DNA from 2 places in the Streptococcus sp. F2 genome. Region 2 is predicted to be linked to the other one. Evidence: predicted binding sites of a transcription regulator. Region 2 holds the regulator's gene; the other holds the start of a gene.

Region 1 (4,218 bases), on a different contig from region 2:
GCAATCGCAATTCGCTGCTGCTGTCCCCCAGATAGACTAGATGGGTAAGCATTAGCTTTTTCTGACAATCCAACTTTATCTAACAGTACCAAAGCCATTTTGTCAGCTTCTGCTTTAGAAATGCCTTTCGTTTTAATAGGTGACAAGGTAATATTGTCTATAACGGTCATATTAGGGAAAAGATTAAATTGTTGAAATACCATTCCCATTTTTTCACGCATTGTAAAAATGTCATTTCTTTTATCTGTAATGTCAATGCCTTCAAACGTTATCTGACCTTTCGTAGGAACCTCAAGAAGGTTCATGGTACGAAGTAAAGTTGATTTTCCAGAACCAGAAGGGCCAATAATCACCACGACTTCTCCTGGCATAATATTTAAATCAATTCCTTTAAGCACCTCGTTTTGCCCATAATATTTGTGTAACGCTTTTATTGCAATAATAGGTTCCGTCATTAATGATTACCTCCTTGTGCCATACGACGCTCTAAGACTGCCAATAATTGTGACAGCACTGTCGTGACCATTAAATAGTAAAAAGCAGCAACTAGTAAAGGAGCAATTGGAGAATAGGTAGCTGTTGCTACTGACTGAGCTCCATTCCAAAGTTCCATAACACCAATAGTTTGCAAGAGAGCACTATCTTTAATGATCGTGATAAATTCATTGCCTAAAGCAGGAAGAATATTCTTAAAGGCTTGAGGCAAAATCACATAGCGCATGGCATTTCGAGGGCGGATACCTAGTGAATAGGCTGCTTCAAGTTGCCCTTTTGGAACAGCTTCAATACCCGCTCTAACAATTTCTGAAATGTAGGCACCGCTATTCAACGAAATGATAATAATACCAGGAAGTAATCTTGAAAAATCTAAATTCAAAACTCCAAAACCGATAGTTGGCATTTGATTAAAATGCATCCAAGCAAAGGCAATCATAATTTGAACAACCATTGGTGTCCCACGAAAAATCCACACATAAGTATTGACTAGCCAAGTCAAAGGCTTTATTTGAGTACGTTTGATTAGTGTTACCAAAACCCCAATAATGGTTCCAAAAAAGACGACACTAGCCGAAATCATAATGGTGACAAGAACACCATAGTTAAAGTAGGCCCAGTATTTGGGCAAAAATGATAAATCCATCTATATCTCCTTATAAGTCCTAAGGTCACAACAATAAAGATAATTATACCATTCAATGAATATTAATACAATACTTTTTTGGCAATAAAAAAACCTGCCTCAGGCAAGTCTCTTTATGATATACAGCTTAATATAATAAATCGTAGATTTCCATTGCAATCAAGTCAATACTATCAAAGGAATATGACTCACGCGCTTCAATATCACGCAATGTGAAAACTGGTCCGTTTTCCGGGTCATTTGAAAAGGCAACTTCTGCTACAACAACACCATCACGTTCAAAATTTCGCTTGAGATTACCGCCATCTGTTACCATCAATTCCAAACGATTGATGATTCTCACCAAATGTGATTCCATTTCGTTTCTCCTATTCGTTTTTTATCCCTATTATTTTAACACAATTCGCGCCAAACAAACAAGAAAAGTAGCATTTTTCTTCACATTTTCCCATTTTTAGCCTTTAGTGCCTCCTACCTCTTAACCTTTTGAAAAATAGCAGGGCTGACAAGATCAGTTATCACTCTATCCCTGACAGTGCTAACATCATAAGCTTTTTACTTGATTTCCAAAACAGTGGTGCTATAATATGAGTATAAAGTTTGACCATTTTTGACTAAATGACTTTGACTTTTAGATAAACCCTTGGAGGTATATTATGCTTTGTCAAAATTGTAATTTAAACGAATCAACCATTCACCTCTACACGAATGTTAATGGAAAACAAAAACAAGTTGACCTTTGTCAAAACTGTTATCAAATCATGAAGACTGACGCTACTAATCCTATTTTAGGTGGTCTAAATGGAGGTCAAAGAGCCCAAGAACGCTCATCCAACCCCTTCTTTGATGACTTTTTTGGTGATTTAAATAATTTTAGAGCCTTTGGCAACCTTCCAAATACCCCACCTACTCAGGCAGGGCAAAGTGGAAATGGTGGGGGACGCCATGGTGGTCATTTCAATGGGCAACGTCCCACTCAACCACAAACACCAAATCAGCAAGCAAAAGGCTTGCTAGAAGAATTTGGCATTAATGTGACCGATATTGCAAGACATGGTGATATTGACCCTGTCATCGGTCGAGATGACGAGATTACACGTGTCATCGAGATTCTTAACCGTCGGACTAAAAATAACCCTGTGCTTATTGGAGAACCAGGAGTTGGTAAAACAGCTGTTGTAGAAGGTCTAGCTCAGAAAATTGTAGATGGCACAGTACCTCACAAATTGCAAGGTAAGCAAGTGATTCGTCTAGATGTGGTTAGTCTTGTTCAAGGCACAGGTATCCGTGGTCAATTCGAAGAACGTATGCAAAAATTAATGGAAGAAATTCGTCAGCGCAAAGATGTGATTCTCTTTATTGATGAAATTCATGAAATTGTAGGTGCTGGTTCTGCTGGAGATGGCAATATGGATGCTGGCAATATTTTAAAACCAGCCTTGGCCCGTGGTGAGTTGCAACTCGTTGGTGCTACTACCTTAAATGAATACCGTATTATTGAAAAAGATGCTGCCTTGGAGCGGCGGATGCAGCCGGTGAAAGTTGACGAACCTTCTGTAGAAGAAACCATTACCATCTTAAAAGGTATCCAACCCAAATATGAAGACTATCATCATGTCAAATATAGCCCAGCAGCTATCGAGGCTGCTGCACACTTATCCAATCGCTACATCCAAGACCGATTCCTCCCTGATAAGGCCATTGACCTTCTGGACGAAGCTGGTTCAAAAATGAATTTAACCCTTAATTTTGTTGACCCTAAAGAGATTGACAAACGTCTGATTGAAGCAGAAAACCTCAAGGCTCAAGCAACTCGTGACGAAGATTACGAACGAGCAGCCTATTTCCGTGATCAAATTGCGAAATACAAGGAAATGCAAGCTCAAAAAGTCGACGAACAGGATATTCCTATCATTACTGAAAAAACCATTGAAGCCATCATTGAACAAAAAACCAATATTCCAGTTGGCGACTTGAAAGAAAAAGAACAATCTCAACTCGTTAATTTGGCTAATGATTTGAAAGCTCACGTGATTGGCCAAGATGATGCCGTTGACAAAATTGCCAAGGCCATTCGCCGAAACCGTGTGGGATTGGGAACTCCAAATCGTCCTATTGGTTCTTTCTTATTCGTTGGGCCAACAGGTGTTGGTAAAACAGAATTGTCTAAGCAACTAGCTATTGAACTCTTTGGCTCTGCTGACAATATGATTCGCTTTGATATGTCCGAATACATGGAAAAACATGCCGTTGCTAAATTAGTCGGGGCTCCTCCTGGTTATGTGGGCTATGAAGAAGCTGGCCAGTTGACGGAACAAGTTCGCCGCAACCCATATTCACTTATTCTCTTAGATGAGGTGGAAAAGGCTCATCCTGACGTCATGCATATGTTTTTACAAGTTCTTGATGATGGCCGTTTAACAGATGGTCAAGGACGGACAGTCAGCTTCAAAGATACTATTATTATCATGACCTCTAATGCCGGAACAGGTAAAAGCGAAGCTTCTGTTGGATTTGGTGCAGCTAGAGAAGGACGAACAAGCTCTGTCCTTGGTGAATTAAGTAACTTCTTCAGCCCAGAGTTCATGAACCGTTTCGATGGTATTATTGAATTTAAGGCCTTGAGCAAAGATAACCTCTTGCATATCGTTGATTTAATGCTGGAAGATGTTAATAAGCGCTTAGGCTATAATGGGATTCACCTTGATGTGACACAAAAAGTCAAAGAAAAATTAGTAGATTTAGGCTATGATCCTAAAATGGGTGCTCGACCACTCCGTCGTACCATCCAAGATTATATCGAAGATGCGATTACGGACTACTATTTGGAACACCCCACTGAAAAGGACTTGCGTGCCATAATGACAAGTAACGGTAATATCATGATTAAAGCTGCCAAAAAAGATGAAACGGTAACAGCTAAACAAGATCAGACCGACGAGAACTAAACCTAAAAGAGAGTTTTCTCATTGAAACTCTCTTTTTTTCGTGAACTAGTCAAAAGAAAACATTTTTATAAGAATAATAGCTCAAAATTTAGTATAATAAGAAAAAGGAGGGATACGATGACAATTCCA
Region 2 (4,218 bases):
TCGATAAGTTTTGTGAAGACACCACCCATTGTTTCGATACCAAGTGACAATGGGGTAACGTCAAGAAGAACAACATCTTTGACATCACCAGTGATGACACCACCTTGGATAGCAGCACCCATAGCAACTACTTCATCAGGGTTTACAGATTTGTTTGGTTCTTTACCAGTTTCAGCTTTAACCGCTTCGACAACTGCTGGGATACGAGTTGATCCACCAACAAGGATAACTTCGTCGATTTCTGACAATGACAAGCCTGCATCTGAAAGGGCTTGACGAACTGGAGTTTTCGTACGTTCTACAAGGTCGCGAGTAAGGTCGTCAAATTTAGCACGAGACAAGCTCATTTCTAAGTGAAGAGGACCAGCAGCACCTGCAGTGATAAATGGCAATGAGATTTGAGTTTGAGTGACACCTGACAAATCTTTTTTAGCTTTCTCAGCAGCATCTTTCAAACGTTGAAGCGCCATTTTGTCTTGAGAAAGGTCAATACCATTTTCTTTCTTGAATTCTTCGACTAAGAAATCAATGATTTTTTGGTCAAAATCATCACCACCAAGTTTGTTATCACCTGCTGTTGCCAATACGTCAAAGACACCATCACCTAATTCAAGGATTGAAACGTCAAAGGTACCACCACCAAGGTCAAAGACCAAGATTTTTTCTTCTTTATCTGTTTTATCAAGACCATAAGCAAGTGCTGCCGCTGTTGGTTCGTTGACAATACGTTCTACTTCAAGACCAGCGATTTTACCCGCATCTTTTGTCGCTTGACGTTGCGCATCGTTAAAGTAGGCAGGAACTGTGATAACCGCTTTGGTTACTTTTTCCCCAAGGTAGTCTTCAGCATAACCTTTAAGGTATTGAAGAATCATAGCTGAGATTTCTTGTGGTGTGTATTCTTTACCATTTGCAGCAACTTTTTCAGAAGTACCCATTTTAGATTTGATTGAGATGATTGTTTCTGGGTTTGTGACTGCTTGGCGTTTTGCAGCATCACCCACAATGATTTCACCATTTTTGAAAGACACAACAGATGGTGTTGTACGGTTTCCTTCTGGGTTAGCAATAATTTTTGATTCAGTTCCTTCAAGAACTGCAACTGCTGAGTTTGTTGTTCCTAAGTCAATACCGATAATTTTAGACATGTGTCATACCTCTTTTATATTTTTCTTATACTAGTCTAGTTTAACGACTTGGCGGTCGAAGGTTTGTGTTTTCTTTTTGAGCTCAGTGCCTTCGCAATCGCTGCGCAGTCACCAAAATTAATTATAAACAACAACCATGGCTGGTCTTAGCAAGCGTTCATGGAGTTTATAACCTTTTTGGAATACCTGTGCAATACTATCTGCTGGGTGTTCATCATCAGCTGGCAAGGTTTGAACTGCCATGTGCAAATTGTGATCAAAACTTTCCACAGCAACTTCTTCGATACCCTCTTCTTTAAGGGCTTGAACGAGACTTTCTTGAACCATTTCAAGTCCCTTTTTAACGTCGTCTGTTAACCCCTCAACTGCTAACGCACGTTCTAAGTTATCAAGACTTGGGAGAATTTTTTTCGCTAAGTCTTGCGACCGGTAACGTTGCAAGTTTTGACGTTCTTCATTAGCACGGCGTTGGATGTTTTGCATTTCTGCATGAGCACGAAGGTATTTGTTTTCAAACTCCTCGGCACGCTCATTGGCCAATTCCAAGTCTGTTTTTTCAGGAGTTTCCTCAACCACTTCTTCTGTTGATACTTCTTCTACTTCAACAGTTTGGTCAAGCGACTCTTCCTTGACTTGCTCTTCTTTTGCTTTTTTTGACAAGGTAACACCTCTTTCTTACTTTTTCATTGCATCAGCTAGCCTTAGTTAACTTCATAGTGATTACTGTTCAAATAACGGTAGTAATCTCGTAATTTAACAGCTAGAATACGCCCAATAACATTAATCAAGCTGACACTACGACGATAGTCCATATCAATAGGCCCAATCAGACTAAGTAGTCCAAATCCACGATAAGGAATCAAAAATTTGTAGGTCAACAAGGTCACATTCGCTAAAGCAGCCTCTTTGCTATCTGCTACTCGCACCATAGCCATGTCATCTTCAGCCATGCTTTGCCTAATCGACAAAGCAAGTCTCTGCTCATGGTCAAGGAACTGATAAGTAGCTAGGCCAGCATAGTCCAGAGCTGCTACTTTTCCAGAAACAAAAACGGTCTCTTGAAAAAGCCCTTCAAAAATGTAATCAAATAAATCTAAAACATTGTCAGTAACTGTGAAATACTTTTGAACAATCTGCGGAATTTCTGTTCGTAATTTATAGTGAACATCCATCACATCCCTACCTAGTAAGCGCTCATCCACGATCTCCTTGAGAACCAAAAGATCCTTGCTAAGAAAGTTTTTAGGGATGGCAAACTGAACGGTTAGAGGTTTTGATTCATCCAAAGTTAGCACCGCTAAGGCATCATGATTTGATAATTGAACAATATCAAAGGCTGTTAATTTCTGCCTAGCAGGTTCCACATCTAAAATAACAGCCGTATACCCTGTGATATCTGCTAGAATCTGACTGGCTTTAGCGAGAAGATCTTCTAGTCTAAAGGCTTCAAAATCGAAGGCCTTGACCAACTGATAAACATCTTGCTCATCAATACTATCTAAACTGAGCGAGTGCTCCACGAAATACTTAAATCCTGCTGCACTCGGCATCCGTCCACTAGAAGTATGTGCTTTTTCCAGAAGGCCTAGCCTTTCTAGCTTTGCCATATCATTTCTAATCGTGGCACTACTTGAGTCAATGGCCAACTGTAAAGCTTTTGAGCCGACTGGTTCATGAGTCTGTGTAAATAATTCCACGATGAGATTTAAGATGTCATTTTGACGCTCGGTAATCACAAACCAATCACTCCTTTCGCTTAGCACTCTATATATCTGACTGCTAATTTATATTTCCATTATACTCCTTCCCAAACACATGTCAAGGAAAAAACTCAAAAAATTAGCACTCTTTTTTTAGAGTGCTAATTTTATCAATCATAACTTGTCAGGTCTTTCTCTTCAATCACTTTAATCAATCGTTTGGCATAGGTAGTGTCCTCGCTATAACGATAATCTTGTAGACTCTGCGCTGGAGCCTTATAACCTTTTTCGGTTGCCAAGCTTCGATATAGTCGTTTATCAATCTGTTGCCCTTGGCTAAGCATACTCAAATAATCTCTGATAGAACTTTCCCTATCCTTATACACAGCATATCGAACAACTTGCCCACTTTTTAGGGAATCTTTTAACCTGATGCCGGGCTGACCTAAGTCAGCCTCCTTAGAAAAGAGATTATGATACTTAGCAGCCAGTAAAGTTCTTCCATTGTCAGTTTCTAGAAGAATTTGGCCAATCAAAATGGAAGGCCTAATCCCATAATGTTCTGCTAGAGGTTTAACTTCTGGCGCAAGGGTTTTGATAAATTGGTCTTGACTGTAACCAACGTTGACTTCATTTGTCGCGCTAGCCATTCTACCATTAAAAAGGAGTGGGCTAATGATCAAAACTAAAAAGAAGAGGAGCAAGGTGATAAAGTAGGGAAATTTCAGTCGACTTCTCATTGTTTCTCCTTTAGAGCACTGATATATTCTTCGAGGGTTAGGCGGTGCTTGGTCATGTAGCGAGCGGAGGCTTTACCGACATAACGGTAGTGCCAATCTTCATACCCTACTCCTGTGCTTTTGGTTTTACCATCGGGAAAGCGGAGCACAAAACCATATTCAGGTGCTATTTTTTGAACAGCTTGAGCCACTTGAGGATCACTAGCATTTAAACTATCCACGGTACTCATATCAATAGCAAGCCCTGTCTGATGCTCACTAGCTCCCGCAGGTTGTGAATACGTTTGAATCAAAGCTTCGGCAGCCTCCTGAGTCAAACTGGGATCGTTAGCCATTTCTTGATCAATATATGATTGGTAAAGCTCTGCTTGGTAAGCTACGGAGCGATAGCCTGAAATAAGGTGCTCTTGTGGGTCAATAGCCTGAGCTGCCGCTAAAAAATCAGCAGTAGCCTGTTCAATACGCTTGTCCACCGACACCCCATTCACATCAACCAATTCTGGGCTTAATTCCTCAGTCATATGGTCTCGGTTCACTAAAATCAATTCCCAATCTTTTGGAGAGACTTTAGGAAGCCCTGTGGACTCTTTGCTATTTTTGACCACTTTTTGACTGCTTGCCTGTTGACTT

Evidence for each region. The regulator HrcA, encoded in region 2, represses chaperone genes, less so after heat shock. The targets are predictions, from matches to a motif close to TTAGCACTCNNNNNNNNNGAGTGCTAA.
Region 1: ACYTR8_RS05770 (ATP-dependent Clp protease ATP-binding subunit) is a predicted target of HrcA. The motif match lies at 1,657-1,683, and genes of this name have one in related genera.

Annotation. Positions count from the first base shown of each region.
Region 1 is NZ_JBWKAI010000014.1:27,747-31,964, reverse strand. Features, by position in the region: gene ACYTR8_RS05785 (amino acid ABC transporter ATP-binding protein) at 1-455, opposite strand, end outside; gene ACYTR8_RS05780 (amino acid ABC transporter permease) at 455-1,141, opposite strand; gene ACYTR8_RS05775 (DUF1797 family protein) at 1,269-1,499, opposite strand; gene ACYTR8_RS05770 (ATP-dependent Clp protease ATP-binding subunit) at 1,798-4,089, shown strand; gene ACYTR8_RS05765 (NUDIX domain-containing protein) at 4,207-4,218, shown strand, end outside.
Region 2 is NZ_JBWKAI010000030.1:15,434-19,651, forward strand. Features, by position in the region: gene dnaK (molecular chaperone DnaK) at 1-1,148, opposite strand, end outside; gene grpE (nucleotide exchange factor GrpE) at 1,266-1,808, opposite strand; gene hrcA (heat-inducible transcriptional repressor HrcA) at 1,850-2,884, opposite strand; gene ACYTR8_RS08750 (glycoside hydrolase family 73 protein) at 3,019-3,588, opposite strand; gene ACYTR8_RS08755 (M15 family metallopeptidase) at 3,585-4,218, opposite strand, start outside.